DNA from 4 places in the Streptomyces sp. NPDC050842 genome. Region 1 is predicted to be linked to each of the others. Evidence: riboswitches for the same ligand, from Rfam matches in the RefSeq annotation. Region 1 holds a riboswitch; each other region holds the start of a gene.
The links. A riboswitch is a leader RNA that binds a small molecule or an ion and turns the genes downstream of it on or off. The one in region 1 is predicted to bind cobalamin.
Positions count from the first base shown of each region.

Region 1 (7,738 bases):
CGGCGAGCAGCTCGCCGACCGCGCTGGAGAGGGTGCGGGCCGCGAGCCAGGCGCGGTACTCGGCGCGGGCCGGTCCCGGGGTGAGCCGGGCGCAGCCGCGGAGCATGTCCTCGGCGGACTGCTCGATGTTGCCCGCGGGGCTCTGCGCGGCGACGCAGATCTGCTCCAGCTTGACCCAGACCGCCCAGTTCCCGAGGGGGGTCAGGGTGGCGTGCCGGGCGTCCGCGCCGGGGTCGAGGGTGAGCGCGCCGACGGCCGCCAGGCCTTCCAGGGCCCAGTCGAGGAGGGCGGGGAGCCCGTCCGTGCCGCGAGGCGTCTCGGGGGGCTCGGGGGCGGTGTCCGTGGCCGGCCCGGGGGTCTGGTCGGTCACGGGGACCTCGCAGCGCTCCTCGCGCAGCTCCTCGACGCGCTGGCCGAGCAGGTCCAGGAGCGCCGGGACGAGCACCGGGCCCTGGGAGAGCTGGAGCAGGGAGAGCACCTGCGGGACGGCCTCGACGACCTCGGCGACCGCGCTCGGCGCGACGCCCTCGGGGGCCGGGTGGACCAGGGACCAGGCGTCGAAGAGGGCGACCCAGCCGCGCAGGACGGCGGAGTCGTCGCGGTCCCACGCGTGCAGGCGCCAGCCGGGGCGGGCGGTGTCGCCGTGGAGCTCGACGAGTCCCGCGAGCCTGGCGCGGTCCCAGCCGGCCCGGATCTGGCCGGGCGTCAGGTCCAGTGCGGCCGCGGCCCGTTCCTGGGCGGTGACGGCTTCGGCGCCCGTACGGAGGGCGGATTCGGGGCCGCGCTCGACGGCGGCCCAGCGGGCGATCCGTACGGCGTCGGCGAGGACGTGCCGGGCCTGGCGGGCGAGTTCCGCGCGGGGCGGAGTGCCCTCGGGCGGCCGCGGCGCCGGCCGGGTGCGCCGGGTCGTCACGGCCCGTCGGGCGGTGGCCAGCGCCCGCGGGCGGACGAGTCGGAGTCTGGAGTTGCGCGCCAATGGTTCATCGGGCTTTCGAGACGTCACGGGGGCAGTCTTCCCGCTGACGGCCCGAAAGCCCAATCGGAATCCGCAGCCCCGTCAGAACGGCCTTCGGAGCAGGGGGGTGCGTGTCGTCAGAGCAGGGGGGTGAGGAAGCGGCGCAGGGCCTCTTCGTAGCGGACGGGGTCGGCGTTCCACATCGCCGCGTGCGGGGCGTGCCGGACCGTGTGCAGGGTGACCAGATCGGGGCGGCGGGCGGCGAGCTCGACGGACGACTCCCAGGGGGCGAGCGTGTCGTCGGGGCCGTGCAGGAGGAGGACCGGGACGCGCAGGGCGCCCGGTTCCGAGGCGGCCTGGAGCCGGTCCCCGTGGGGCCCCGTCCGGCCCTGGGCGGCGCGGACGGCGAGCGGGAGCAGGGGTCCGGGGACGTGGTGGGCCGTGGCGAGGCCGCGGAGGGTGGCCTCCCAGTCCAGGACCGGGGAGTCGAGGACGAGGCCCCTGATCCGGTCCCGTACGCCCGACTCGACGGCGGCGCGCAGGGCCATCGCGGCGCCGGTCCCCCAGCCGTGCAGGACGACCTTGTCGGCGCCGCGGCGGACGGCGTAGCGGATGACGGCGTCGACGTCCCGCCACTCGGAGTCGCCGAGGTGGGCGAGACCGTCCGGGGAAGCGGGCGCCCCTTCGTCGCCGCGGTAGGAGGGGACGAGGACCGGGATCTTGCGGCGGTTGTAGAAGGGGACGACGTTCAGAGGGTGCTCGCGGGTGGTGCCGAGGCCGTGCAGCGCGATCACCCACGTGGTGCGCGGGGCGGCCACGAGCCAGCCGGGCAGGGGGCCGAGCTCGCCGGGGACCTCGACGTCCTCGTGGGCGAGGCCGAGGGCGCCGATCGGTGTGCCGCAGTGGAGCTGGGGGGTGAGGCGGACGCGGGCGCCGGGGCCGAGGACGCCGAGCTCGACCCGTTCCAGGCGGCGGACGACGGAGTCGGCGGTGTGCGGGACGCGGTCGAGGACGGGGCCGATGACGGCGTGCAGGCCGGGGGCCTGGATCCCGTACGTGCCGGGGCGCAGCGAGGCGAGGCTGCGGGTGAGGGTGATCCGTTCGGGTTCCGTGGCGTGCACGGTGAGTCTGGGGTCTCCCGGGAGTGGTCGTCCGGACGGCACCTTGAGGGCGACGTCGCTGGCGTACCGGCCGGCCGCTACCGCGGCCGCACCGACACCGATCAGGGTGGTGACGGCCGCTGCCGTCGCTGTAGCCGGGCGCACGCTCCCAGTGTCGGCAGGTCTCGGGCGGCCTGCCACCGGGCGGACCCGGCCGGGGTGTCACTCCCCGGGGCACCCCGGGGAGTGACATGGGTCTCCTCGGCGGGGTCCCCCGGTCGGATGGTTCGGTCCAGGGGGCGGAACGGGGCGGCGGGGGACGAACCGGGCCGCGTCGCCGGTGCCTTGCGGGAGCCGGATTACCCGGGGTCGCAGGGCGACCGCATCGTGGACACCCCCTCGGACGGGGCCCTAAGCGGAATCTCTTGACACCGGATGGGGACACCACGCCGCCCGCCCCAGTTCACCTTCCGTTCACTCAGGTTGCCTACGTTCGTCGAGCCACTGACGTCAAACGATTGCCTGGGTAAATGGAACACATCACGCTGCTGCTCGCCATTGTGGTCGTGACAGCTCTCGTGTTCGATTTCACGAACGGTTTCCACGACACCGCCAACGCGATGGCCACGACCATCTCGACCGGTGCCCTGAAGCCCAAGACGGCGGTGGCCATGTCCGCCGTGCTGAACCTCGTCGGCGCGTTCCTGTCCGTGGAGGTCGCCAAGACGATCTCCGGCGGGATCATCAACGAAGAGGGCATTCGTACAGAAGTGATCTTCGCGGCGCTCGTGGGCGCCATCCTGTGGAACCTGCTGACCTGGCTCGTGGGCCTGCCGTCCAGCTCCTCCCACGCCCTCTTCGGCGGCCTCATCGGCGCCGCGGTCATGTCGGCCGGCTGGTCGGCCGTGAACGGCCCGACCATCGTCACCAAGGTCCTCATCCCCGCCATCGCCGCGCCGCTCGTCGCCGGCCTCGCCGCGATGCTGGCCACCCGGCTGACGTACAAGATCGGCGCCAACACCGACACGAAGCACACCGCCAAGGGCTACCGGGTCGGCCAGATCGCCTCCGCGGGTCTCGTCTCCCTCGCCCACGGCACCAACGACGCCCAGAAGACGATGGGCATCATCACCCTCGCCCTGGTCACCCAGGGCGTCGTCGCCCCCGGCTCCAACCCGCCCCTCTGGGTCATCGTCGCCGCCGGCGTCGCGATCGCGCTCGGCACCTACCTCGGCGGCTGGCGCATCATCCGCACCATGGGCAAGGGCCTCACCGACCTCCAGCCGCAGCAGGGCTTCGCCGCCCAGACCAGCGCCGCCACGGTCATCCTGGCCTCCTCGCACCTCGGCTTCTCCCTCTCCACCACCCAGTCCTGCTCGGGTGCCGTGATGGGCGCGGGCCTCGGCCGCAAGGGCGGTGTCGTCCGCTGGTCGACCGCGACCCGGATGTTCGTCGCCTGGGGTCTGACCCTGCCCGCCGCGGGCCTGGTCGGCGCCGGCGCCGAGTTCCTCACCAAGCAGGGTCCCTGGGGCATCGCCGCCGTCGCGGTCCTGCTGGTCTCCGGCTCGGCCGTCATCTGGTCGCTGTCCCGCCGCAAGCCGGTCGACCACAACAACGTCACCGACGACGACCTCGACGGCGAGTCCGAGCCCGCGGGTGTGGTGACCACCGCGATCGCGGCCGTCACCCCGCCGCCGGCCGGTTCCGTCGCCGCCGTCGCGGACGAGGACCTGAAGACCACCATCCCCTCGCCGGTTCCCACGGACCCGGCCGCTCCCCCGGCCCCCGCCGCAGCGGTGTAAGGAACCAACGACATGAAGATCGACTGGGCAGCTCTCGGCTCCGTCTTCGGAGTCAGCCTCGTGGCGACCGTCGCCCTCGTGGGCCTCTTCACCCTCGGCATCATCGGCCTCTCCAAGCAGGAGCAGGCCGCCGCCCAGGGCGGCTCGGCCACGATGGCCCGGACCGGCGCCTACGCCTGCTTCGCCGCGTGCCTGGCGGCCGTGGCCTACGGCATCTACCTGATCGTCGCCTGACGGTCCTCGCCACTCCGCAGTACATCGGCCGGGCGGTCCGCACCTTCGGGTGCGGGCCGCCCGGCCGCCGTGTTCGTGGTGCTTGCCGGGGCCCGTGTCTGTGGTGCTTCGCACAGTGACCTGTCGCAGGTCAAGGGTGGGTTGACGGGTGTTCGCGGGCCGTGGTGGACTGCCGAGGCCATTACGGCGGCAGCAGAGGAAGTCCGGTGCGAATCCGGCGCGGTCCCGCCACTGTGACCGGATCCGAAGGGTCCGGGAGTCAGGAACTCTCGCCGCCGGTCACGTCGATCCAGGGCGCGGACCCTGAGTGAGGACCTGCGCCATGCCCGGCCGCATCAGAGCCAGCCGCCTCTCCCGGGACGGATTCGCGTACGGCGCGGCCCTCGGGCTCGCCGTCGACCGGCTCGTCGGCGATCCCCGCCGCGGACATCCCGTCGCCGTCTTCGGCCGCGCGGCCGCCGCCGTCGAGCAGCGCCTGCACCACGACCACCGCGGCTGGGGCGCCCTGCACACCGCCGTCTGCGCCGGCTCCACCGCCGCCCTCGGCGCACTCGCCGCCCGGGCCGTACGGGACCGGCCGGCCGCCGCCGTGGCGCTGACCGCCGCCTCCGTCTGGGCCGTCGTCGGCGGCACGACCCTGGGGCGGGAGGCCCGCGCGATCGGCGGGGCGCTCGCCGTCGGGGACCTGGAGGTCGCCCGGGAGCGGCTGCCGCACCTGTGCGGGCGCGACCCGCAGTCCCTGGACGGCCCCGCGATGGCCCGCGCGGTCGTCGAGTCCGTCGCCGAGAACACCTCCGACGCCGTGGTCGGCGCCCTCTTCTGGGGTGCCGTCGCGGGCGTGCCGGGCCTCGTCGCCTTCCGGGCGGTCAACACCCTCGACGCGATGGTCGGCCACAAGTCCCCGCGCCACCGCCGCTTCGGCTGGGCCTCGGCCCGGCTCGACGACGTGGCCGGCTGGCCCGGGGCCCGGCTGACGGCCGTCGCCGCGACGCTCGCCGGAGGCAATCCGCGCGGGGCCGTACGGGCCTGGCGGGCGGACGCCGACAAGCACCCGAGCCCCAACGCGGGCCCCGTCGAGGCCTCCTTCGCGGGCGCCCTCGGCGTACGGCTCGGGGGGACCCTCTCGTACGGCGGGCGGGTCGAGCACCGGCCCGTGCTCAACGGGGAAGGGCGGCCCGTCGAGGTCGCCGACATCGACCGGGCGGTCCGGCTCTCCCGCCGGGTGACCGTACTGACCCTGGCCGCCTGTGTCGGCGGCCGCATGATCATCGGTGCCGTGAAGCGCGCGAAGCGGAGGAACGCATGAGGGGTGGGGGCCTGCTGGTCGCCGGGACCACGTCCGACGCCGGCAAGAGCGTCGTGACGGCCGGCATCTGCCGCTGGCTGGTCCGCAAGGGCCTGAAGGTGGCGCCGTTCAAGGGGCAGAACATGTCCCTCAACTCCTTCGTGACCCGCGAGGGCGCCGAGATCGGGCGGGCCCAGGCCATGCAGGCGCAGGCCGCCCGGGTCGAGCCGACCGCGCTCATGAACCCGGTCCTGCTCAAGCCGGGCAGCGACCGCTCCAGCCAGGTCGTCCTGATGGGCAAGCCGGTGGGCGAGATGAGCGCACGCGGGTTCTTCGGGGGGTCCGGGGGGTCGTCCCCCGGGAAGGCACTGCGCGGGGGGCGGCAGAAGGAGCTCTTCGAGCCGGTCATGGCGTGCCTGGAGGAACTCCGGGGCATGTACGACGCCGTGATCTGCGAGGGGGCGGGCAGTCCGGCCGAGATCAACCTGCGGCGCACGGACATCGTGAACATGGGCATCGCGCGGGCCGCGCGGCTACCCGTCGTCGTGGTCGGCGACATCGACCGGGGCGGGGTCTTCGCCCAGTTCTTCGGGACGACGGCGCTGCTGAGCCCCGAGGACCAGTCGCTCGTCGCCGGATACCTCGTGAACAAGTTCCGGGGTGACGTGACCCTGCTCGAACCCGGGCTCGACATGCTGTACGGGCTGACCGGGCGCCGGACCTTCGGTGTCCTGCCGTACGCGCACGGGCTCGGCATCGACGAGGAGGACGGGCTCCGGGTCTCGCTGCGCGGCACCGTGCGCGAGTCCGTCGTCGCGCCGCCGGTCGGCGCGGACGTGCTGCGGGTCGCCGTGTGCGCCGTCCCGCTCATGTCGAACTTCACCGACGTCGACGCGCTGGCCGCCGAGCCGGGTGTCGTCGTCCGGTTCGTGGACCGGCCGGAGGAACTCGTCGACGCCGACCTCGTCGTCGTGCCGGGGACCCGGGGGACGGTCAAGGCGCTCGCCTGGCTGCGGGAGCGGGGGCTGGCCGGCGAGCTGGCCCGGCGCGCGGCCGAAGGGCGGCCGGTGCTCGGGATCTGCGGCGGGTTCCAGGTGCTCGGCGAGCACATCGAGGACGAGGTCGAGTCGAAGGCCGGGGCCGTCGACGGGCTCGGGCTGCTGCCCGTACGGGTGCGGTTCGCGCGCGAGAAGACCCTGGCGCGGCCGGTCGGCGAGGCGCTCGGGGAACGGGTCGAGGGGTACGAGATCCATCACGGCGTCGCGGAGGTGGGCGGCGGCGAGGCGTTCCTCGACGGATGCCGGGTCGGCTCCGTGTGGGGCACGCACTGGCACGGCTCGCTGGAGAGCGACGGGTTCCGCCGGGCGTTCCTGCGGGAGGTCGCGGCGGCGGCGGGGCGTCGGTTCGTGCCCGCCCCGGACACGTCGTTCGGCACGCTGCGGGAAGAGCAGCTGGACCGGCTCGGCGACCTGATCGAGGAGCACGCGGACACGGACGCGCTGCTGCGGCTGATCGAGGAGGGGGCCCCGGCGGGGCTGCCGTTCGTGCCGCCGGGTGCGCCGTGAGTGCCGGTTGCGGGGTGGGGGGAGCGCGGCGGGGCCGCGCGGGGCGTGCGCCCGGCCTCCGGCCGGGCTCGGGTTCCCACCCGCACCACCCGTGCGACTCGGAGAGTCCGGTGCGGGTGGCCCCTGTGGGTGGTTGCCCGCCGTCGGCGACCGCCGGGCCGTGGCCGCCTGCCGCTCTGGCGACGGCACACGCTCGCGGCGCCGGAGCGCGCGAACGGCCAGGCGTCATCCCGGGCCGGCCGGCCCTCTCGCATCATCTGATCGAACTTGAAGGAGTGACCGCCCGATGAGCACCCGGTTTCCGTTCACCGCCGTCGTCGGCATGGACGACCTGCGGCTCGCGCTGCTGCTGAACGCGGTCAGTCCGGCGGTGGGCGGTGTGCTCGTCCGGGGCGAGAAGGGGACCGCCAAGTCCACGGCCGTCCGCGCGCTCGCCGATCTGCTTCCGGTGGTACCGGTGGTGGCCGGCTGCCGCTTCAGCTGCGACCCGGTCTCGCCCGACCCCGGCTGCCCCGACGGGCCGCACGACGGCGCCCCCGGGGCCGAACGGGCCGCGCGGATGGTCGAGTTGCCCGTCGGCGCGTCCGAGGACCGGCTCGTCGGCGCGCTCGACATCGAGAAGGCGCTCGCCGAGGGCGTGAAGGCCTTCGAGCCGGGGCTCCTCGCGGCGGCCCACCGGGGCATCCTGTACGTCGACGAGGTCAACCTGCTGAGCGATCACCTGATCGACCACCTCCTCGACGCCGCCGCCATGGGCGCCTCCCACGTCGAGCGCGAGGGCGTCTCCGTGCGCCATG
Region 1 is NZ_JBITGA010000007.1:55,393-63,130, forward strand. It holds gene ACIBG6_RS23960 (hypothetical protein) at 1-1,003, opposite strand, end outside; gene ACIBG6_RS23965 (alpha/beta hydrolase) at 1,093-2,220, opposite strand; gene ACIBG6_RS23970 (anion permease) at 2,586-3,857, shown strand; gene ACIBG6_RS23975 (hypothetical protein) at 3,870-4,091, shown strand; cobalamin riboswitch at 4,248-4,380, shown strand; gene ACIBG6_RS23980 (cobalamin biosynthesis protein) at 4,414-5,397, shown strand; gene ACIBG6_RS23985 (cobyric acid synthase) at 5,394-6,941, shown strand; gene ACIBG6_RS23990 (putative cobaltochelatase) at 7,228-7,738, shown strand, end outside.

Region 2 (7,738 bases), on a different contig from region 1:
ACCTGGAGGCGCGCGGTCGCCTCGTCCTCGACAGGTACGCGTCGCCGCCACCGGCCCACCTGGAGGTTCTCGCCCGGCACGTGCTGGCCCGGCGGGCCGACGATGACGTCTGAGCGCTGGGATGCCGCCGCGTTCAAGGCACGCGTCGACGACGTACTCCGGCGGTACGTCGCCCAGGAGGCCGACCTGTTGTCCGAGGTCGATCCCGCGCTGGGCCCGGTGGCCGAGCAGGTGGAGGCGGCGGTCGCGGACGGCAAGCGGCTGCGGGCGGCGTTCTGTTACTGGGGCTGGCGTGCGGTGGGGCAGCCCGACAGCGAAGCGCTGCTGCGGGCGGCGGCCTCGATGGAGATCGTGCACGCGGCCGCGGTCGTGCACGACGACCTGATCGACGACAGTCCCCTGCGGCACGGCCGGCCCACCGCGCACCTGGCCCTGCGCGACGCGGTGGAGCACCACCCGCGGCCCGCCGCGGGTGCCCGGTCGCTGGCCATGCTCGTCGGGGACCTGCTCATGTCGCTCGCCGGCCAGCTCTTCGTCACCAGCGGACTGCCGGCCGCCTACCTCGGCCGGGCCCGTCCGCTCTGGGCGGCGCTCGCCCGGGACCTGATCGCGGGCGAGTGCCTGGAGATCCTGCACACCGGCGCCGCCCCGGACACGGCGGCGTCCCTGAAGGTGATCCGCTACAAGACCGCCAAGTACACCGTCGAACAGCCCCTGTCGATCGGCGGCGCCCTGGCCGGGGCCGGGCGGCGGCTGCGCGAGGGCTACTCGGCGTACGGACTGCCGCTCGGCGAGGCGTTCCAGCTGCGGGACGACCTGCTCGGCCTGTTCGGAGACCCGGAGGTCACCGGAAAGGCCGGCGCCGACGACGTACACGGCCATCGGCCCACCGCCCTCCTCGCGGAGACCTGGCGGCTCGCCGGGGACGAGGACCGCGGGCGGCTGCGCGACCTGCTCGGCCGGCCGGACGACCCCGACGCCCTGGAGGCCGTACGCGCGGTCATGCGGCGGCTGAGGGCACCCGAACGGGTCGAGGCCATGATCACCTCGCGCGTCGAGGAGGCGCTCCGCGCCCTCGACGCGCTGAACCTGCCCGCGCCGGCCGCCGCCGCGCTCACCGCCCTGGCGTACTCGGCGGCGGCCCGCCGATCCTGACGGACCGGCGGACCGACGGACGACCAGGAGAACAAGGAGCCCTGCCATGACCCGGACCGAGGCGTCGACGGACGCCCTGCGGAAGACCGGCGACGAACTCGCCGACGCCACGGTCGCCGCGCTCTTCGAACGCGGCGAGGTCGGTACGTTCAACACCCTGATGCGGTACGTCTCCACCGTCGGCGCTCCACTGCCGGACGGGCTGCCCGACGTCGCCCGGGAGTACCTCCGGGCCACGAGCGCCCCGCCGGCCTGGGTGGACTGGGGGGAGATGGAGAAGGCCCGGCTGTTCTTCATCGACAACAACGTGCACATCTCCACCGCGCTGTCCTTCGCCGCCATGCCCGCCTGCTACCTCGTGCCGCACGTGGCGAGGCTGCTGTCGACGACACACGGTCTGAGCTACCCGTCCAACCGCATGGCGGAGACGGGCCAGTTCACCGTCTACCTGATGCGGCCCGACGCCTTCGAGGCGGGCAGTCGCTTCATCCCCGCCGCGCAGAAGGTCCGCCTGCTCCACGCCTCCATCCGCCACCACCTCACCCGCGAGGACCGCTGGGACACCGGGGCCTTGGGGGTGCCGATCTGTCAGGAGGACATGATCGGCGGGCAGATGTTCTTCTCGATGCTCGTCCTTGACAGTCTCCACCGCCTGGGCATCCACATGACCTCCGAAGGCGCGGACGCCTACTACTACGCCTGGCGCGTGGTCGGCGCCATGCTGGGCGTCGACCAGGACGCCGTACCGAAGACCCTCGACGACGCCCGCCGCTTCCTCGACCAGTACATGATCCGCCACATGGGCCCCTCCCCGGAGGGATCCCATCTGACCCGGCAGCTGATCGACCTCTACGAGGAGGTCGTGCCCGGCACCCTCTTCGACCCGGTCGTCTCCGCGCTCATCCGCTACCTCGTCGGCGACACCTGCGCCGACTGGCTGGACGTCCCCCGCACCCGCTGGGACACGCTCGTCAAGTCCGTCCCCCACCTCCTCGGCGTCCTGGAGACCATCGAGGACCGCTCCCCGCTCGGCGCGTGGGCCCTGGACCGCCTCGGCCACCTCACCACCGTCCTCGAACTGTCCTCCCTCACCCGCGGACGCGTCATGCACTACGCCATCCCCGAGCACCTCAGGAAGGAGTACGGCCTCTCGTCCGCCTCGGCCCGTACTCGCCGCTGGACGCCACCGGCCGCCACGGTCTCCCCGTGATCCCCGTGCTGTGTGTGCTGCCTGTGCTGCTCGTGATCCCCGCGCCCCCGCCGCTCGGGCGGGGGCGCGGGGATTCCCTGGCCCTACGGCACGGTCAGGGGGTGGCGAGTTCCGCGCGGACGGTGCGGGCCGCCGCGACCAGGTTCTCCAGGGAGGCGCGGGTCTCGGGCCAACCTCGGGTCTTCAGACCGCAGTCGGGGTTGACCCAGAGCCGCTCGGCGGGGATGGCTTCGAGGCCGGTGCGGAGCAGTTCGGCGGCCTCGTGGGCGCTCGGGACGCGCGGGGAGTGGATGTCGTAGACGCCGGGTCCCGCCTCGCGCGGGTAGCCGTGCGCGGCGAGTTCGCGGGCGACCTGCATGTGGGAGCGGGCGGCCTCCAGGCTGATGACGTCGGCGTCGAGGTCGTCGATGGCCTGCACGATGTCGCCGAACTCGGCGTAGCACATGTGGGTGTGGATCTGGGTCTCCGGGCGCACTCCGGCGGTCGTGAGGCGGAACGCCTCCGTCGCCCACGCCAGGTACGTCCTGTGGTCGGCGGTGCGCAGCGGCAGGGTCTCGCGGAGAGCCGGCTCGTCCACCTGGATGACCGAAGTGCCCGCTGCCTCCAGGTCGTTCACCTCGTCGCGCAGGGCGAGGGCTACCTGCCGGGCCGTGTCGGCGAGGGGCTGGTCGTCCCGGACGAAGGACCAGGCCAGCATGGTGACCGGTCCGGTGAGCATGCCCTTGACGGGCTTGGCGGTGAGGGACCGGGCGTACGCCGTCCAGCGGACGGTCATCGGTGCGGGCCGGGAGATGTCGCCGGCGAGGACGGGCGGCCGGACGTAGCGGGTGCCGTAGGACTGGACCCAGCCGTGGCGCGTGGCCAGGTAGCCCGTGAGCTGTTCGGCGAAGTACTGGACCATGTCGTTGCGTTCGGGTTCGCCGTGGACCAGGACGTCGAGGCCGGTCTTCTCCTGGAAGGCGATCACTTCCCGGATCTCGGACCTGATGCGCTCCTCGTAGCCGGCGGTGTCGATCCGCCCGGCCCGCAGGTCGGCCCGCGCGGTCCGCAGCTCCGCGGTCTGCGGGAACGAGCCGATGGTCGTGGAGGGGAGCAACGGAAGCCGGAGGGCGGCGTGTTGGGAGTTCGCCCGCTTGGCGTACGGCTGGGAGCGGCGGGTGTCGGCGGTGGTGACGGCGTCGGCGCGGGAGCGAACGGCCGGGTCGTGGGTGATGGGGGAGCGGGCGCGCGAGGCGAGGTCGGCGCGGTTGGCGGCGAGTTCGCCGGTGATGGCGCCGGTGCCCTGCGAGAGTCCCTTCGCGAGGGTGACGATCTCGTCGGTCTTCTGGCGGGCGAAGGCGAGCCAGCGCAGGATCTGCGGATCGATGTCGCGTTCCGCGGCGGCGTCGAGCGGGACGTGCAGCAGGGAGCAGGAGGCCGCCACGTCGACGCGGTCGGCGAGACCGAGGAGGGTGCCGAGCGTGGTGAGCGACGCGGTCAGGTCGTTGACCCAGATGTTGCGGCCGTTGACCACTCCCGCGACGAGTCGCTTGCCGGGCAGGCCGCCGACGGCGGCGAGCGCGTCCAGGTTGGCGGCCGCCCGCTCGGTGAAGTCGAGGGCCAGCCCCTCGACCGGCGCCTTGGCCAGCACCGGGAGGGCGTCGCCGAGCCGGTCGAAGTAGGAGGCGACCAGGAGCTTCGGCCGGTCCGTGAGGCCGCCGAGGTCGCGGTAGGCGCGTGCGGCGGTGTTCAGTTCCGCCGGGGTGCGGTCCTGGACGAGGGCGGGCTCGTCGAGCTGCACCCAGTCGGCGCCCGCCGCGCGGAGGTCGGCGAGGACCTCGGCGTACACCGGAAGCAGCCGGTCGAGGAGGGTGAGCGGATCGAAGTCGGCCGCCACGCCGGGCGCCGGCTTGGCGAGAAGCAGGTAGGTGACGGGTCCGACCAGGACGGGCCGGGCGCCGAGGCCCAGGTCGAGGGCTTCCCTGAGGCCCGTGACCTGCTGGGAGGAGTCGGCCGCGAAGACCGTGTCAGGACCCAACTCCGGGACAAGATAGTGGTAGTTGGTGTCGAACCACTTGGTCATCTCCAGCGGTGCGACGTCCTGGGTGCCACGTGCCATGGCGAAGTACCCGTCGAGCGGATCCGCCGCGACGGCGGCCCGGTGGCGGGCGGGGATCGCGCCGACCATGACGGTGGTGTCGAGGACGTGGTCGTAGTACGAGAAGTCGCCGGTGGGGACCTCGTCGATACCGGCGGCGGCGAGCTGCCGCCAGGTGGTGCGGCGCAGGTCGGCGGCGGTGGTCCGGAGGGCGTCGGCGGTGACGCGGCCCTGCCAGTAGCCCTCGACGGCCTTCTTCAGTTCCCGGTCGGCGCCCTGGCGGGGGTAGCCGTACAGGGTGGCCTGCGCTGCCGCGGCTGCGGACTTGGTGGTCACGGAGATCTCCTTCGCGAGATGAATCCCTGAGATCCCGGTGACGGGACGAGGGCACGAAGGGGTGACGGAACGGACGGCGCGACCCGGCGCGGTGCGACGCGGTCGTCCTTCTCGCTCTGTACGCCGACCCGCCCACGAGGTCACCGGAACATCCGCGCGCGGAATCGTCCGCGTGCGGGCAACGGGCAGGTCTTCGGACTCGCGGGCACGTCCTCACGGGGGAGGACACCTAATGGCCGTCGCTTCCCAGACCCTTCCCGGGCCCAGTGCTGATGACGGCGGTCGTTCCCGCTCACCGCTGCGGGGCAGTCCCGGATTCCCACCGGGTTCCCTCTTACGACGCGTCCCGTCCGGCTGACGGGGGCGAACCAGCTGCACCCGCAGCGTAGCCCGGTCCTCGCGGTCTGTGCACGCAAAGGGGACTCCGGGGCCCCATCAGGCCCCGGAGTCCGTCAGGTCACGTCGTGCTCAGGCGCCGCAGAGGGACACCGTCCGTACGTAGCCGCCGAGGTTCTCGTCGTCCGTGCCCAGCAGGGTGTCCGTGGAGTCGGGCAGGCACTCCACCGCCTCGATCTTGTACTGGGGGTACGTCCCGAGCACGGTCGGGGAGGCCGCGAGCGAGACCCGTACCCGGCCCGTCGCCGAGATCGTCACCCGGCCGGCGTCGCTCACCGCGGAGTCGAACGGGCCGTCGTCGCCGGCGTCCGCCGCCGAACCCACGACGAGCCGGCCGGCGGCGGTCACCGCGATGTCGGAGATGTGCCGCGTGCCTGCGTCGTCCGGGTGCGTCGACCGGTAGGTCCGGTTCGTCACCGCGCCGAACAGCGGCTGCCCCCACGCGGCGAACGTCAGCGGCGCCGCGTACAGGGTGGCGGGACGGTCCGGGCCGGTACCCCGGTCCGCCCACAGGGCGGCGAGCTTCCCGTTCTGCGCGACGAGCGCGAAGCTCTCGAAGTCGTCGCCCTCGCCGATCGCCGGCAGCGGCGTGTAGTCGACGACCGTCGCCGTGGACCCGGCGACCTTCACACGGAAGAGGACGCCGCGGCTGGTCAGCGCCAGGTACTCGCCCGGCATCCCGGGGATGGCCTCGATGGCCTCGAGGTCGACCGGCTCCGGCCCGTCCCAGGTCAGTGGGGAGACGGTGTCGGAGCCTTCCCGGTGGGTGATCCGGGAAAGCCGCTGCTGGCCCGAGCGCTTGTTGTCGTGCACGGCCAGGACGCGCACGCCGGTTCCGTCCTCGGTAGTGCCCTCGTACGCGAGACCGCTGACACCGCTGCGGGCGTCGGCACCGACCTTCTGCCATTCCCCGGCGGCGCCTGCCGGGGCGGAGCCGAGCGTCGTCAGCAGCGCGGTCGCCGCGGTGAGCCAGGCCATGCGCTGCAACATCGGGAGTTTCACGGGAGTCGCTTGCCTTCTCTGTCCGACAGACGCGAGGTCACGCGCCGGACGTCAGGCTATTGATCTTGGTCGGGAAGTCCCCAGTGCCCTGTGCCCCGTTCGCCGGAGCGTGCGGTCGGACGTGGACGGCGCGCGGTCGGTATCGCGCGCCCCTTCCGGATCTCAGCGAGCCGCGCGCACGTCCGCTCGCGGCTCGGCCGGTCCGCGCAACGGCAGCGTCCGGCTGAGGACGAGGTTCGTGGTCGTACTCCCGAACTGCGCCAGCGCGTCGACCAGCTCCTCCAGATGGGACATCGACGTGGCCGCCACCTTCAGGACGTAGCAGTCGTCCCCGGTGGTACGCAGACACTCCAGGAACTCCGGGCGCTCACCGAGCAGCCGGCGCAACGGCTCGTGCCGTGTCCCCGGGTACTTCAGCCGGACCACCGCGAGCACCGGGTAGCCGGTCCGCTCCAGGTCCACCTCCGCCCGGAACCCCGTGATCACCTCGGCGTCCTCCAACCGCCGCACCCGCTCCTTGGTCGCCGACGCGCTCAGGTTCACCCGCCGCGCCAACTCCGTGTACGCGATCCGGCCGTCCTTCTGGAGTTCCCTCAGGATCGCCCAGTCCGTCGCGTCGAGGGTCTCGGTCATCCGGCCAGATTACCGGCGGATCCACGGCCGAAGGGCCCCGGAACAGGCGGGAAGCCCTTCTGCGGGCCCCGGCCGCCTGGCTAGCCTCGTTCTCGTGAAGATCGGAGTCAACATCCTCAACTTTGGACCCGGCACCGACCCCGGAGTCCTGCGGAACTGGGCCCGGACCGTGGAAGGCCTGGGTTACGACCTCCTGATGGTCTCGGACCACATCGCCGTCACACCCGACGTCGCCGAGCGCTATCCGGCACCCTTCTACGAGCCGTTCACCACCCTCTCCTGGCTGGCCGGCCTCACCACCCGCGTCCGGCTCGGCACGACCGTGCTCATCGCGCCCTACCGGCACCCGCTGCTCACCGCCCGGATGGCGGCCAACCTCGATCAGCTGAGCGGTGGACGGCTCGTCCTCGGCGTGGGCGTGGGCTGGGCGCGACAGGAGTTCGCCGCCCTCGGGATCCCCTTCGAGCGCCGTGGCCGGCTGACCGACGAGCACCTGCGGGGCGTCCGGGAGGCGTGGGCGAACACCGCGGACTACGGGGAGAGGAGGATTCCGGTGTGGGTCGGCGGCAACAGCGACGCGGGGGTGCGGCGAGCCGTACGGCTCGGGGACGCCTGGCATCCGCTGCGCCCCACCCTGCCGTGGCTGCGCGAGGGCGCCGACCGGCTGAAGGCCACCGCGGAGGAGCTGCGGCTCCCCGTGCCGGCGCTGGCCCCGCGGATCGCCCTCCAGGTCACCGCGGCACCGGTCACCGGCGCGGACCGGCTCGCGGGGCACGGCACGCTCGACCAGATCCTCGACGACCTCGACCGACTGCGGCTGCTTGGCGCCGAGTCCGTCGTCCTCGACCCGTACGCAGGGAATCCGAGTGAGACACACCACCCGGAAAAGGCCTGGCAGGTACTCACCGCCGTGGCAGGGTCCCTTTCCC
Region 2 is NZ_JBITGA010000013.1:22,930-30,667, forward strand. It holds gene ACIBG6_RS34380 (polyprenyl synthetase) at 1-113, shown strand, start outside; gene ACIBG6_RS34385 (polyprenyl synthetase family protein) at 103-1,155, shown strand; gene ACIBG6_RS34390 (oxygenase MpaB family protein) at 1,202-2,365, shown strand; gene metE (5-methyltetrahydropteroyltriglutamate--homocysteine S-methyltransferase) at 2,460-4,778, opposite strand; cobalamin riboswitch at 4,966-5,115, opposite strand; gene ACIBG6_RS34400 (hypothetical protein) at 5,247-6,152, opposite strand; gene ACIBG6_RS34405 (Lrp/AsnC family transcriptional regulator) at 6,339-6,809, opposite strand; gene ACIBG6_RS34410 (LLM class flavin-dependent oxidoreductase) at 6,904-7,738, shown strand, end outside.
Region 2: linked by a shared signal. The riboswitch ahead of metE (5-methyltetrahydropteroyltriglutamate--homocysteine S-methyltransferase) and the one ahead of ACIBG6_RS23980 (cobalamin biosynthesis protein) in region 1 are both predicted to bind cobalamin.

Region 3 (7,738 bases), on a different contig from region 1:
GCGCCTACGGCGTCGACCCGCTGCTCCAGCGCGACCTGACGCCCCCGACCCGGGCGGAGCTCGACGCGCTCCGCCCCGACGCCCCGCTCGTCGTCGTCGCGAACAGCGGCCACGCCGCCTGGGCCAACTCGGCCGCCCTGCGCGCCGCCGGCATCACCCGTGACACCCCCGACCCGGCCGGCGCCCGCTTCCTGCGCGACGCGCACGGCGAACCCACCGGCGAAGCCCACGAAGGGGGCGCCGTCGAGGCCCTGTTGTGGGTGGTGGCAGGGGACCGGCTGAAGCCCGACCGGCTCGCCGCCGCACTCGACTGGGCCTACGCCGAACACGCCCGCGTCGGCATCACCACCGTCGCCGACCTGGCCACCGAGCCGCGCCTCCTCCCGGCGCTGCGGGCCGCGGCGGAGCGCCCCGACGCCGCCGTCCGCGTCCGCTCGTACCTCATCGGCACCCCCGAACTGGCCGCCGACCCGGACCGCCGGTTCCCCGGACACGCCCCCGCCGAGGAGCTGTTCGGAGTCTCCGGCATGAAGCTGTGGGCGGAGGGCACCGCCTGGGAGGGCACGGTCGCGACCAGCTTCCCCTATCTGGACAGCGCCGCCACCCGGGCGATGGGACCGGGCCGCTGCAACCACGCCCCCATGAACTACACCCCCGACCAACTCGCCGAACTGGCAGGGGCGTTCACCGCGCAGGGCTATCCGATGGCCTGCCACGTCCACGGCGACGTCACCTTCGAAGCCGTCCTCGACGCCTACACCCGCGCCGCCGCGGCCGACCCCGAGGCCTTCCGCGCGCTGCGCCCCCGCATGGAGCACTGCGGCGCGGTCACCGCCGCCCAGTACCGCCGGGCCGCCGAACTCGGCGCCACCGTAAGCCTGTTCATGGACCACGTCCGCTGGTGGGGCGACGTCCTCGCGGACGACCTCTTCGGCCAGGGCGTCGCCGACCGCTGGATGGCGGTCCGCTCGGCCTGGGACGCGGGGCACCGGGTCTCGCTCCACAACGACGGCGTGTGCTCCCCGACCGACCCGCTGGCCTCGGTCGCGACCGCCCTCACCCGCCGCACCCCCGCCAGCGGCCGGGTCCACGGCGCGACGGAACGGCTCACCCTCGACGAGGCGCTGCTCGCGGTCACCGCCCACCCCGCCTGGCAGCTCCACCTCGACGACGAGCTCGGCTCCCTGCGCCCCGGGCTCCGCGCCGACCTCGCGATCCTCGCCCGAGACCCGTACACCGTCCCGCCGGAACGCCTCCCGGAGGAGGCCGCGGTCACGGCGACGTACCTGGGCGGGCGGCTCACCTGGAGCGGGTGACGGGAGGGCCTGTCCGCTCGTCCGTACGGGGACGGGCGGGCCTGTCACCGTGGATAAAGTGGGGCCACGATGACACGTTTCCGCGAGAGCGTCCGGTTTCTCCTGCGCGAGCAAGTGCTCGACGCCGCCTACCGCGTCGTCGCCGCGGAGGGCTGGGGCGGGCTGCGCATGACCGCCATCGCGCGGGCCGCCGGGATCAGCCGCCAGACGCTCTACAACGAGTTCGGCTCGAAGGACGCCATCGGCAACGCCCTGGTCCAGCGCGAGCTGGACGGCTTCCTGCGCGGCATCCAGCGCGAACTGGACGGCCACCGGGGCGAATTGGAGGCCGCGGCCGCCGCCGGGGTCGGCTACACCCTTCAGCAGGCCGCGGACAACCCGCTGATCAAGGGGGTCCTGGTGGCCGAGCGGGGCGGCGAGGGCGCTCTCCTCGCCTCGACGGCGATGGTCGACGCGTACGCGATCGAGACCTGGCCCGATGTGGACGAGGAGTCGCGGCGTCTCGCGGTCGAGACGATCGTGCGGCTCACGGTCAGCCACATCGTCCGGCCCGTGGCCTCCCCGGAGGAGTCGGCGCGCCGCATCGCCCGGATCACGGCGCGGACCGCGTACCCCGGCGGCCGCTGAGGCGCCGACCGGCCGCGCGCGGGAACCGGGCGGCGGGGCCGTCCGACTGACTCAGCGGGACGGACGGCCGGTGACGACCGCCGGGAACGAACGGTCCGGATCGGCCTTTTCCCACGGCTGTCCCCTTCGTCCGTCCACGACCCGGGGAGAGCCATGAACCGCCGCGACCTGCTCCGCGCCACCTCCACCCTCGGTGCCGCCTCCGCCCTCGCGGGCGTCGCCGCGGGACCCGCCGAAGCCGCCACGGGACCCGCCCGCACCGGACCCGCCACAGAGAAGCCGTTACGCGTCCAGCTCGTCCTCTTCGACGGAGTCGAGGAGCTCGACTTCGCCGCGCCCTACGAGGTGCTCGCGGCCGCCGGGTTCTTCACCGACCGCCCGGTGGAGGTCCGTTACGTCACCACCTCCGGTCCCGGCACCGTCACCGCCGCCTACGGGACGAAGGTCCGCGTCGAGCACCCCTGGGCCCCGCACAGGGCCGAGCTGCTCGTCGTGCCCGGCGGCGGCTACGCGCGCCGCGACAGCCCCGGGGTGTGGGCCGAGATCGACAAGGGCGTCCTGCCCCGTGCCCTCGCGGCGGCGGCCCGGCCGGGGCTCACCGTCACCGCCCTGTGCACGGGCGTGATGCTCCTCGCGGCGGCCGGGCTCACCCGGGGCCGTCCCTGCACCACCCACCACAAGGCCCGGCCCGATCTGGAGCGGCAGGGCGGCTTCCTGAAGAGGGCCCGGGTGGTCGACGACGGCGACCTGGTGACCGCCGGCGGCGTCACGTCCGGTCTGGAGCTCGCCCTCTGGCTGGTCCGCCGCGAGCTGGGCCCGGACGCGGCGAACGGTCTGGAGGCGATGCTCGAGTACGAGGCCCGCGGCACGGTATGGACCCGGACCCGGGACTGATCGGCGGGCCGCGGGACGTGCCGTGAAGTCGGCGAGGCCCGGTGACGGACACGGGGGATCTCCGACACCGGGCCTCTGTTGAAGATTCTACGAGATCGTGGAGGGTGTCCCGCACATCGGGGCCGTCCAGGTCACCGCGAGCCAGACGACGCCGTGGCGGTGGACCGCGGCTGGAGGCCTGCTCGTCTTCTCCGGCGGCGACGCCAGCACCCTCGTCCCGCTCTTCGCGATCGGGGTCTTCGTCGGCTTCACCCTCGCGCAGACCGGCATGGTCCTGCATTGCCGGCATGGTCCTGCACTGGCGGGCGACCCGTCAGTGGGGCAGGGCCGCGCTCAACGGGCTCGGCGCCGTCCTCACCGGCGTCTCCGTGATCGTCGTCACCGCCCACGGCGGTGTCCCGTGACGGGCGAAGTGCGCGCCGACGGGGTAGATCTCCCCTGAGAGGCACATCGCCGGTGACGACAGGGAGGCCGCCGTGGAAGGCAGAAGCAAAGGGTTCGTCCAGTCCTTCAACCGTCTCGGCGGGTACGGCTTCGTCGTCCCGGTGGATTCCGAGGAACAGGTCTACTTCAGCGCCGCGGACATCGAGGGAGAGGTGCGGACGGTCTCCGAGGGCCAGCAGGTCACCTTCGTCCTCGTCCTCGGCGACGGCCGCTTCGAGGCGAAGGAACTGCGCCTCTGACCTGGGGGGTGTCGTGACGGTCCGCGCCCGGAGGCGCGACGGGTCCCCGGTGGTACTGTGCCGAGGCCAGTCGCACCTTTGCGCTCACCCGAACGGGCGAGCGTACGGGTCAGGGAATCCGGTGGGAAACCGGAGCTGACGCGCAGCGGTGAGGGCGACGGGCGGAGCATCGGCCACTGGGCGGCGGAACAGGCCCGGGAAGGCGCCCCGTCCGGATGACCCCGAGTCCGAAGACCTGCTGGCGGCCCCGGCGTCACGCCGTCGACCGGGGAGCACCGTACGACAGGCTCCGCGTATGAGCCGTGGACGCAGAGGAATGCTCCGTGCCGCTCGCACACCCCGTCCGTTCCGCCGCGCTGCTTCTCGCCGGCGCCCTGACCCTGCTCGTGACCGCGACGGGCTGTGGCGGCGGACCCGCCACGACGCCGTCGGCGAAGAGTCCCGCCGAAGGCTCGGGATCCGGCTACCCCGTGACCCTCGACAACTGCGGTGAGCGCGTACGGATCGACCGCCCGCCCCGGCGGGCCGTCGCCCTCGACCAGGGTGCCGCCGAGATCCTGCTCTCCCTCGGCCTGGCCGACCGGATGGTCGGCACCGGGACCTGGACCGACCCCGTCCTCAAGGGGCTCGAGGCGCAGAACGCGAAGGTGCCGCGCCTCGCCGACCGCTACCCCTCCTTCGAGAAGGTCCTCGACACCGAACCCGACTTCGCCGCGGCCTCGTTCGCGTACACCCTCGGCAAGGGCGGCGTCGCGCCCCGCGAGCAGTTCGCGAAACTGGGCGTCCCCACGTACCTCTCGCCGACCGACTGCGCCGACAAGGACAACAGCGGCGACGGCGACGGTGTCCGCACCCGGCCGCTCACGATGGAGACCGTCCACGGCGAGATCCGCGACCTGGCCCGGGTGTTCGGGGTGCCGGAGCGAGGCGAGAAGCTCGTCGCCGAACTCGAAGGCCGGGTGGCGAAGGCGACGTCGTCCGGCGACTTCACGGACGCCACGGTCCTCTATTGGTTCGCCAACTCCGAGTCCCCCTACATGGCGGGCTGTTGCGGCGCCCCCGGCATCGTGACCCGCGCGCTCGGCGCGAAGAACGTCTTCGACGACACCCGCGAGGAGTGGCCCCAGATCAACTGGGAGACCGTCGCGGACCGCGACCCGGACGTGCTCGTGATCGGCGATCTGACCCGCCGTTCCCAGTCGGCCGAGAGCGCCGCGAAGAAGATCGCGTTCCTGGAGTCCGACCCGGTCACCAGGAACATGACGGCGGTGAAGAAGAAGCGGTACGTGCTGCTCAGCGGACAGGCGATGAACCCCACGATCCGTACCGTCGAGGGCGTCGAGAAGGTGGCGGCCGCGCTCCGCTCGTACGGGCTCGCCAAGTGACCCTCACGCGCCCGGTCGAGTCGGTCGAGGTGCCGCGCGGGAGCGGAGCGCTGTCCGGCGGCCGGACACTGGCGTGGGCCGTGGCCGGGCTCGCCGTCCTCTGCGCGTCGGCCGCCGCGGCGATCACCATCGGGCCGGCGGACATCCGCGTCGGCGAGGTGTGGTCCGTCGTCGTCGCCCACCTGACCGGGGGCGCCTCGGACCTGTCCCCGATCCGGGACGGGATCGTCTGGAACCTGCGCCTGCCCCGTACCCTCCTCGCGGCCGTGTGCGGCGCCGGACTCGCCGTGTGCGGGGCGGTCATGCAGTCGCTCCTGCGCAATCCGCTCGCCGATCCCTTCGTCCTCGGCGTCTCCTCGGGGGCCTCGACCGGCGCCGTCCTGGTCGTCGTCCTCGGCGTCGGCGGGGGAGTCGTCTCCGTCACCGGCGGCGCGTTCCTCGGGGCCGTCTGCTCCTTCGTGCTCGTGCTGCTGCTCAGCCACACCCTCGGCGGCTCGCCGGACCGCGTGGTCCTCGCCGGGGTCGCGGCGATGCAGCTCTTCTCCGCGCTGACCTCCTTCGTCGTCATGACGGCCGCGGACGCGGAGACCACCCGCGGCGTGCTGTTCTGGCTGCTCGGCTCGCTCGGCGGGGTCGGCTGGGACGAGGTGCGGGTGTGCTTCGCGGTGCTCGTGGCGTCCCTGCTGATCTGCGGCGGGTACGCGCGGACGCTGGACGCCTTCGCCTTCGGCGAGGACGCCGCCGCGTCGCTGGGCGTCGCCGTCAACCGCGCCCGGACCGTCCTGCTGTGCGTCACCGCCCTCCTGACGGCCGCTCTGGTCTCCGCGGCCGGCGCGATCGGCTTCGTCGGCCTCGTCCTGCCGCACGCGGCCCGCGCGCTCGTCGGCCCCGGGCACGCCCGGCTGCTGCCGGTCACGGCGCTCACCGGAGCGGTCTTCCTCGTCTGGGCGGACACCCTCGCCCGTACGGCGCTCGATCCCCAGGAGGTCCCGGTGGGTGTGGTGACCTCGCTGATCGGCGTACCGGCCTTCGTCCTCGTCCTCTACCGCACGAGGAGCACGCGATGACCGCGGAGACGGGTACGACCACGGGGCTCCGCGCCGACCGGGTCTCGCGCACCGTCGGCGGCAGCCCCGTCCTCGACGGCGTCAGCCTCGCCCCGCGTCCCGGCACCGTCACCGGCCTGCTCGGCCCCAACGGCTCGGGGAAGTCGACGCTCCTGCGCCTCCTCGCCGGCGTCCTCGCCCCCGACAGCGGCGTCGTCACCCTCGACGGCGATCCCCTCGACGGCCTCGGCCGCCGGGCGGTCGCGCGGCGCCTCGCCGCGGTCGAGCAGCAGGCCGACACCCAGGTCGACCTGACCGTCCTCGACGCCGTCCGGCTGGGCCGCGTCCCGCACCGCAGGGCCTGGACCCCCGCGTCGGCGGCGGACGAGGCCGCCGTCCGCTCCGCCCTCGCCCGCACCGGCCTCGCGGACATGGCCCACCGCTCGTGGCGGACGCTCTCGGGCGGGGAACGCCAGCGGGTCCAGATCGCCCGCGCCCTCGCCCAGGAACCGCGCGAACTCCTCCTCGACGAACCCACCAACCACCTCGACATCCAGCACCAGCTCGACCTCCTGACCCTGGTCGCCGGGCTCCGCCTGACCGCCGTCGTCGCCCTGCACGACCTGAACCTCGCGGCGATGTACTGCGACCGGCTCGTCGTCCTCGCGGAGGGCCGGGTGGTGGCCCGGGGCACCCCGGACGAGGTCCTGACGGAGGAGCTCATCGCCGAGGTGTACCGGGTACGCGCCACGGTGACCCGACCGACGCCCGGAGGCCGCCCCCACATCCGCTTCCTGGGCACGCTCCCGGCTCCCGCCGATGCCGAGGCCGGGCACGAGGGCTGAACCGTGGCCCCGCGCGAGGACTGAGCCGTGGGCCGGTCTGCCTACGATGGCCCCATGTCCGAGCGCGCAGATCCGGCAGACGCCGCAGGTCCCGACGGCCCCACGACGGATCCGGCGGCGGACGCCGGGGCGTCCGCCGTGCCGCGTCCGCACGAGCGGACACCCGGAGCGCGGGAACTCGCCGCGGCGGCTGAGGTGTTCGCGCTCCTCGCCGACCCCACCCGGCTCCACCTGCTGTGGCTGCTCACCCGCGGAGAGGCCGACGTCAGCGCCCTGACCGAGGCGTGCGGGGCCGCGCGCCCGGCCGTCAGCCAGCACCTGGCCAAGCTGCGCCTCGGCGGCCTCGTGCAGTCCCGCAAGGACGGGCGGCGGGTCGTGTACGCGATGCCCGACGGGCACCTGAAGCGACTGGTCGTCGAGGCCATCAGCCGCGCGGACCATGTGGTGAGCGGCGAGCCCTGGCACGACTGAGCCCGCATGACGTCAACGTGTGCGCACGTACGCACGTATCGGCTACGGTGAAGGGGTCCGCCGACCACCTGGCCGACCGGGGGCGTCCCCATGCTGTCCGTGCTGCGCAACCGCACCTACCGGCGCCTGTTCACCGCCCAGGTCGTCGCCCTCGCCGGCACCGGCCTCGCGACCGTGGCGCTGAGCCTCCTCGCCTACGACCTCGCGGGGACGAACGCCTCCGCCGTGCTCGGCACCGCCCTCGCGATCAAGATGGCCGCGTACGTCGGCATGGGCCCGGTCGTCGGCGCCCTCGCCGACCGGCTGCCCCGCCGGAACCTGCTCGTCACCATGGACCTCGTACGGGCCGGGGTCGCCCTGTCCCTGCCGTTCGTCACCCAGGTGTGGCAGATCTACGTCCTGATCCTCCTGCTCCAGACCGCCTCCGCCGCCTTCACGCCGACCTTCCAGGCGACGATCCCCGACGTGCTC
Region 3 is NZ_JBITGA010000010.1:349,018-356,755, reverse strand. It holds gene ACIBG6_RS31315 (amidohydrolase) at 1-1,316, shown strand, start outside; gene ACIBG6_RS31310 (TetR/AcrR family transcriptional regulator) at 1,386-1,943, shown strand; gene ACIBG6_RS31305 (DJ-1/PfpI family protein) at 2,097-2,837, shown strand; partial or broken gene ACIBG6_RS31300 (amino acid permease) at 3,007-3,223, shown strand; gene ACIBG6_RS31295 (cold-shock protein) at 3,314-3,520, shown strand; cobalamin riboswitch at 3,571-3,778, shown strand; gene ACIBG6_RS31290 (ABC transporter substrate-binding protein) at 3,844-4,905, shown strand; gene ACIBG6_RS31285 (FecCD family ABC transporter permease) at 4,902-5,972, shown strand; gene ACIBG6_RS31280 (ABC transporter ATP-binding protein) at 5,969-6,796, shown strand; gene ACIBG6_RS31275 (ArsR/SmtB family transcription factor) at 6,851-7,267, shown strand; gene ACIBG6_RS31270 (MFS transporter) at 7,358-7,738, shown strand, end outside.
Region 3: linked by a shared signal. The riboswitch ahead of ACIBG6_RS31290 (ABC transporter substrate-binding protein) and the one ahead of ACIBG6_RS23980 (cobalamin biosynthesis protein) in region 1 are both predicted to bind cobalamin.

Region 4 (7,738 bases), on a different contig from region 1:
CCGGGCAGGCCGTCGCCGCACAGGTCGCGGCCGAACTGCAGCTCCGCCTCCACGGCCTCCCTCAGCATGTCGGTGACCTGCTGCTGGAGGGCGTCGTCGAAGAGCTCCGGCTCCTCCTTGCGGACGGTGTCCACGACCTCGAAGGCGAAGTTCATGTGCATCGTCTCGTCGCGGAAGACCCAGTTGGTGCCGGTGGCCAGGCCGTGCAGCAGGCCGCGGGACCGGAACCAGTACACGTACGCGAAGGCGCCGTAGAAGAACAGGCCCTCGATGCACGCCGCGAAGCAGATCAGGTTCAGCAGGAAGCGGCGGCGGTCGGCCTGGGTCTCCAGGCGGTCGATCTTCTCCACCGAGTCCATCCAGCGGAAGCAGAACTGCGCCTTCTCGCGGATGGACGGGATCTCCTCGACCGCGTCGAACGCGGCGGCGCGGTCGTCCGGGTCGGGCAGGTAGGTGTCGAGCAGCGTCAGATAGAACTGGACGTGCACGGCCTCCTCGAACAGCTGGCGCGAGAGGTACAGCCGCGCCTCGGGGGAGTTGATGTGCTTGTACAGCGTCAGCACGAGGTTGTTCGACACGATCGAGTCACCGGTCGCGAAGAAGGCGACCAGCCGGCCGATCATGTGCTGCTCACCGGGGGTGAGCTTCGCGAGGTCGGCGACGTCCGAGTGGAGGTCGACCTCCTCCACGGTCCACGTGTTCTTGATCGCGTCGCGGTAGCGCTCGTAGAAGTCCGGGTAGCGCATCGGACGGAGGGTCAGTTCGAAGCCCGGGTCGAGCAGGTTCTTGTTGTCGCTGGACATCACTGGCAGGCCTCGCAGGACTCGGGGTTTTCGAGAGAGCAGGCGAGGGCCTCTTCGGAGGTCGCCTGTACGGGGATGGGCGCGGCGGCCGTCGTCGACGCCTGGGCGGCGCGGGCGATCCGGGTCGCCGGGCGCGAGCGCAGGTAGTACGTCGTCTTCAGCCCCTGCTTCCAGGCGTACGCGTACATCGACGACAGCTTGCCGATCGTCGGCGTCTCCAGGAACAGGTTCAGGGACTGCGACTGGTCGAGGAACGGGGTGCGGGCGGCGGCCATGTCGATGAGGCCGCGCTGCGGGATCTCCCACGCCGTGCGGTACAGCTCGCGCACCTCGGCCGGGATCCAGGTGAAGCCCGCGACCGAGCCGCTGGCGTCGCGCAGCGCGTCCCGGGTCTGGGCGTCCCACACGCCGAGCCGCTTCAGCTCGTCGACGAGGTACGAGTTGACCTGGAGGAACTCGCCCGACAGCGTCTCGCGCTTGAAGAGGTTGGAGACCTGCGGCTCGATGCACTCGTACACGCCCGCGATCGAGGCGATGGTCGCCGTCGGCGCGATCGCCAGGAGCAGGCTGTTGCGCATGCCGACCGCGGCGATCCGCTCGCGCAGGGCCGCCCAGCGCTCGGGCCAGTTGAGCTCCACGTCGTAGTGGTCCGGGTGCAGGACACCGCGGGCGGTGCGGGTCTTGTCCCAGGCGGGGACCGGCCCGCTGCGCTCGGCGAGGTCGGCGGACGCCTCGTACGCGGCGAGCATGATCCGCTCCGCGATACGGGTCGACAGCGCGCGCGCCTCGGGGGAGTCGAACGGCAGCTTCAGCTGGAAGAAGACGTCCTGGAGGCCCATCGCGCCCAGGCCGACCGGCCGCCAGCGGGCGTTGGAACGCCCGGCCTGCTCGGTCGGGTAGAAGTTGATGTCGACCACCCGGTCGAGGAAGGTGACGGCCGTGCGGACGGTCGCGTCGAGCCGCTCCCAGTCGATGTCCCCGCCGACCACGAACGAACCCAGGTTCACCGAACCGAGGTTGCAGACGGCCGTCTCGCCGTCGTTCGTGACCTCGATGATCTCGGTGCACAGATTCGAGGAGTGGACGACAGTGCCGGGCTCGGCGGTCTGGTTGGCCGTCCGGTTCGAGGCGTCCTTGAAGGTCATCCAGCCGTTGCCGGTCTGGGCCAGGGTCCGCATCATCCGGCCGTACAGGTCACGGGCCGGCATGCTCTTGCGGGCCAGGCCCTTCGCCTCGGCGGCGCGGTAGGCGGCGTCGAACTCCTCGCCCCACAGGTCGACGAGCTCGGGCACGTCGGCCGGGGAGAAGAGCGACCACTCGGCGTCCGCGTTGACCCGGCGCATGAACTCGTCCGGGATCCAGTGCGCCAGGTTCAGGTTGTGCGTACGGCGCTGGTCCTCGCCCGTGTTGTCGCGGAGCTCCAGGAACTCCTCGATGTCCGCGTGCCAGGTCTCCAGGTAGACGGCGGCGGCGCCCTTGCGACGGCCGCCCTGGTTCACGGCGGCGACGGAGGCGTCGAGCGTCTTGAGGAACGGCACGATGCCGTTGGAGTGCCCGTTGGTGCCGCGGATGAGGGAACCGCGGGCGCGGATGCGGGAGTAGGACAGGCCGATGCCGCCCGCGTGCTTCGAGAGGCGCGCGACCTGGTGGTAGCGGTCGTAGATGGAGTCCAGCTCGTCCTGCGGGGAGTCGAGGAGATAGCAGGAGGACATCTGCGGGTGGCGGGTGCCGGAGTTGAAGAGCGTGGGGGAGGACGGGAGGTAGTCCAGGCGGCTCATCAGGCCGTACAGGGCGGCCACCTCGTCGAGCGCGCGGACCGTCTCGTCCTCGGCGAGGCCGCAGGCGACACGGAGCATGAAGTGCTGCGGGGTCTCGATCACCTTGCGGGTGATCGGGTGGCGCAGCAGGTAGCGCGAGAAGAGGGTGCGCAGACCGAAGTAGCCGAAGCGGTCGTCGGCGGCCTGGTCGACGGTCGCGTCGAGCCGGTCCGCGTGCAGCGCGACGAAGTCGGCGGTGCGGTCGGCGATCAGACCCTCGCGGTGGCCGACGGCCACGGAGGCGGAGAAGCAGACCGCGCCCTGGCTCGCGGCCTCGTCGGCGATGGTGATCGTCAGGAGCCGGGCGGCGAGCCGGGAGTAGGCCGGGTCCTCGGAGATCAGGCCGGCGGCCGCCTCGGTGGCCAGCTCGCGCAGTTCCGCCTCGTCCGACGTGGCGCTGCGGCCGCGGAGCGCGGCGGCGGCGACCTTGCCGGGGTCGGTGTCGGGCAGGTCGGCGGTGAGATCGGTCAGGGTCCGCAGCAGCACGGTGCCGGGTCCGTCGCTCTCGATCGCCGTGGCCGGATCGGCGGGCGCGATGGTCACGTGGGGCTCTCCCTCGCTCGGCTCGGGGCCGCGGGCGGGGGAAGGCGGGCAGGCGGGCATCCGTACGCCGGATGCGCCGCGTCCACCGGCCCACTCCGCGAGGCCCGGACGTCAGTGACACCCGGAACGGTCGGACCGGGCGCGCTGTCGGCAGGTCCTCGGACTCGCCTCGTACGCGCGTATGGGTACGAAGCACACCGTTGCGGGACAGTTCCGGATTCGCGCCGGATTTCCCTGCGTCGACAGCGAGCATGAGCATACATGTGGGGGGCGCCGCTTGCGGCACCCCCCACATGTTGTGTCGCCCTCGGTTGCTTTGGGTGTCAGAACTCCAGGGCGTAGGTCCGCAGCCGGTGGCCGGGAACCGGCTCCCAGTCCCGCTCCGGGGTGCGGACGAAGCCCATCCGCTCGTATATCCGGTGCGCGGAGACCATCTTCGCGTCCGTGGAGAGCACGAGCCGCGCGCACTCGGGCACGGCCCGCGCGCGGTCCGCGCAGTGGCGTACGAGGGCCTCTCCGACGCCCCTGCCGCGGGCCTCCGGCGCGACCACGAGCATCCGGAACTCGGCCTCGCCGGCGACGGCGATGTCCGCCCAGGTGGTGCCGCCCGAGGCGAAGGTCACCCCGCCGATGATCGCCTCGTCCGCGTCGACGGCGACGAGCACCTCGGCCTCGCGGGCCCGGCGGGCGGTGTCGCGCAGCACGGCCAGGTAGAAGTCGTCCTCGCCGTACAGCAGCAGCCCGTCGTTCAGATAGGTCAGCCCGGTGAGTTCCCCGAGTTCTTCGTACTCCTCGGGCCGTACCGCCCTGATCGTGAAGTCCATGGAGCCAGTCTGCCCCGGGGGCACGCGCGGGGGCCCGGGATTTCCTGGCGGAGATCCCGGGCCCCCTGCGTCGTACCGCGAGGTCAGTGCACTCCGGCGCCGACCTTCGCGTCCGGCGTCGGGTCCGTGTCCGGCTTCGCCGTGCGGGTCGGCGCGTCGGCCGTGTAGTCCGACGGGGACGTCTCGTCGACGCCCTCGGGGGCCTTCACGGCCTTGAGGACGAAGGTCAGGACGACCGTGACGACGAGGTTGAGGACGAAGGCGGTGAGACCGATGTAGCCGATCTCGCCGATGCCCGGGATCTCGGCGGAGGAACCGCCGAAGTGCTTCTGCGTCGGGCTGGCGACGCCGTACGCGGCGACCGTGCCGTAGACCATGCCGACGGCCCAGCCGGCGAGCAGCGCCCAGCGGTGGAACCAGCGGGTGAAGAGGCCGCCGACCAGCGCCGGGAAGGTCTGGAGGATCCAGATGCCGCCGAGGAGCTGGAAGTTGATCGCGACCGTCTTGTCCATGGTGAGGACGAAGGCGAGCGCGCCGACCTTCACCAGGAGCGAGACCAGCTTGGAGACCTTGGTCTCCTGCGCCGGGGTCGCGTCCGGTTTGATGAAGTCCTTGTAGATGTTGCGGGTGAAGAGGTTGGCCGCGGCGATCGACATGATCGCGGCCGGGACGAGCGCGCCGATGCCGATCGCGGCGAAGGCGACGCCCGCGAACCAGTCCGGGAACATGGTCTCGAAGAGCTGCGGGATGGCGAGCTGGCCGTTCTTGACCTGGATCCCGGCGGCGATGGCCATGAAGCCGAGCAGCGCGAGCAGGCCCAGCATCAGCGAGTACAGCGGCAGGATCGTGGTGTTGCGGCGGATCACCTCACGGCTCCGCGACGACAGCGTCGCCGTGATGGAGTGCGGGTACATGAAGAGCGCGAGCGCCGAACCGAGCGCCAGCGTCGCGTACGTCCACTGGCCGGCCTCGCCGGGGATGAGCGTGCCGCGCGGCTTGCCGGTCGCCTCGTTGGTCTGCGCGTACGCCTCGCCGGCCTTGGCGAAGATCTCGTCGAAGCCGCCGAGCTTGATCGGGATGTAGATGATCGCCACGGCGATGACGATGTAGATCAGGGTGTCCTTGACGAAGGCGATGAGCGCCGGGGCGCGCAGGCCCGAGGAGTACGTGTACGCCGCGAGGACACCGAAGGCGATGAGCAGCGGCAGGTCCTTGATGAACCAGTGCGTGGTCTCGCCGCCGCCGACGCCCATCACGTCCAGGACGGCCTGGATGCCGACGAGCTGGAGCGCGATGTACGGCATGGTCGCGAGGATGCCGGTGACGGCGACCGCGAGCGACAGGCCCTTGGAGCCGAAGCGGCCGCGCACGAAGTCGGAGGTGGTGACGTATCCGTGCTTGTGCGAGACCGACCAGAGGCGCGGCAGGAAGGTGAAGATCAGCGGGTACACCAGGATCGTGTACGGGACGGCGAAGAAGCCGGCCGCGCCCGCCGCGTAGATGGCCGCCGGGACGGCGACGAAGGTGTACGCGGTGTAGAGGTCGCCGCCGAGCAGGAACCACGTCACCCAGGTGCCGAACGACCTGCCGCCCAGGCCCCATTCGTCGAGGCTGTTCTCGTTCTCGGCCCTGCGCCAGCGCGAGGCGAGGAATCCCATGACCGTGACGGCCAGGAAGAAGAAGACGAATACGGCGAGCGCGACGCCGTTCACGCCGGTCACGTCCTTCATCGCACGTCACCTCCCTTGCGGCCTCGCTGGTCCAGCTGCCACAGCTTGTACGCGATCATGGTGAGCGCGGTGGAGACGAGCACCCAGAGCATCTGGTACCAGTAGAAGAACGGGATGCCCGCGAAGAGCGGTTCGGCCTTCGCGTAGGAGCTCACCCAGAGCATCGCCACGAACGGCGCGAACAGGCAGAGCGCTATCACCACCCGCAGGGGGGTGATGACGGGTTGTTTCGCTTGTGCCGTTTCTGCCGCTTCCGACACCTCTGACGCCTCTGACATGGCGATTTCGTCCCCTCGCTGATCACCTCGGTAATGCTGGGGAAATCTAGGGGACGCCTACGCTCCGCGGAACCCCTGTCCGCATAACGGAAGCGAATCCCCTGGAACACGAAAAGGAGGAGGGCCGCCGGGACTTCGGCGACCCTCCTCGTCAGGCGTGCGGATCCGCTCAGCCGTTGGGCCGCTTGAGGCGCGCCACGAACTTGTACCGGTCGCCGCGGTAGACGGACCGCACCCACTCCACCGGCTCGCCCTGGGCGTCCAGGGAATGGCGGGAAAGCATCAGCATCGGCAGGCCCACGTCCGTACCGAGCAGACCGGCCTCGCGCGGGGTGGCGAGGGAGGTCTCGATGGTCTCCTCGGCCTCGGCGAGGTGCACGTCGTAGACCTCGGCGAGCGCCGTGTACAGCGAGGTGTACTTCACCAGCGAGCGGCGCAGCGCGGGGAAGCGCTTGGCCGAAAGGTGCGTGGTCTCGATCGCCATCGGCTCGCCGCTCGCCAGGCGCAGCCGCTCGATGCGCAGCACCCGGCCGCCGGCCGAGATGTCGAGCAGTCCGGCGAGCGTGTCGTCGGCGGTGACGTACCCGATGTCGAGGAGCTGCGAGGTGGGCTCGAGGCCCTGGGCGCGCATGTCCTCCGTGTACGAGGTGAGCTGCAGGGCCTGCGAGACCTTGGGCTTCGCCACGAAGGTGCCCTTGCCCTGGATGCGCTCCAGGCGGCCCTCGACGACCAGCTCCTGGAGCGCCTGGCGCACGGTCGTGCGCGAGGTGTCGAACTCGGCGGCGAGCGTGCGCTCCGGCGGGACCGGTGTGCCGGGCGGCAGGGTCTCCGTCATGTCGAGCAAGTGCCGCTTCAGTCGGTAGTACTTGGGCACGCGCGCGGTGCGAGTGGCGACCCCGGCCTCCGGTTCCGTGCTGCCCGCGTCCCTGGCCATGGCCTGCCTTCCCGACTCCTGTGCTGCTGCCGTCACCGGCTCCTCCGTCTGTAGCGGCTCACATGGTGGCACGGACCGGTCACGGGTCGTCGCCCTACCTCAGGTGTCGGTCCGATAACGGACGCGACTGCCCTTCTTATACACCCTTGACACCCCTAAAGGTCTAGGCCAAGCTCCGAGTACTGGTCTAAACCATTAAAGACCAGGTCCCAGCCCCACGAGCACTACCCGACGTATGTCTTCGCGCGGTGGGCAGGGGTTGCAGGCATCCCTGAGGAGGGTGGCGTGAAGCGCAAGCTCATCGCGGCGATCGGCGTCGCGGGCATGATGGTCTCTATTGCCGCGTGTGGTTCCGACAGCGACAAGAAGGACAACAACGCCGGCAAGCCGTCGGCCGGTGGCGACAAGAACCTGACCGTCTGGGTCATGGACGGGTCCGCCCCGGACGCCTGGATGGCCGAGGTCAACAAGGCCTTCGAGGCCAAGCACCCCGGCGTCAAGGTCAAGGTCGAGAAGCAGGTCTGGAACGGCATCCAGGAGAAGGTCACCACCGCCCTCTCCGAGGACACCCCGCCGGACGTCCTGGAGCTCGGCAACACCCAGACCGCCGGCTACGCGGTCACCGGCGGTCTCGCCGACCTGACGGGTGACAAGGCCAAGCTCGGCTACGACGCCTGGAACAAGGGCATGGTCGCCTCCAACGAGCTGGACGGCAAGCTCTACTCCGCCCCGTGGTACGCCGCCAGCCGCGTCGTCATCTACGACAAGGCCGCCTACAAGAAGGCCGGCGTCACCCCGCCGAAGACCCG
Region 4 is NZ_JBITGA010000004.1:525,074-532,811, reverse strand. It holds gene ACIBG6_RS15495 (ribonucleotide-diphosphate reductase subunit beta) at 1-803, opposite strand, end outside; gene ACIBG6_RS15490 (ribonucleoside-diphosphate reductase subunit alpha) at 803-3,163, opposite strand; cobalamin riboswitch at 3,295-3,429, opposite strand; gene ACIBG6_RS15485 (GNAT family N-acetyltransferase) at 3,487-3,987, opposite strand; gene mctP (monocarboxylate uptake permease MctP) at 4,071-5,717, opposite strand; gene ACIBG6_RS15475 (DUF3311 domain-containing protein) at 5,714-5,995, opposite strand; gene ACIBG6_RS15470 (GntR family transcriptional regulator) at 6,165-6,929, opposite strand; gene ACIBG6_RS15465 (extracellular solute-binding protein) at 7,215-7,738, shown strand, end outside.
Region 4: linked by a shared signal. The riboswitch ahead of ACIBG6_RS15490 (ribonucleoside-diphosphate reductase subunit alpha) and the one ahead of ACIBG6_RS23980 (cobalamin biosynthesis protein) in region 1 are both predicted to bind cobalamin.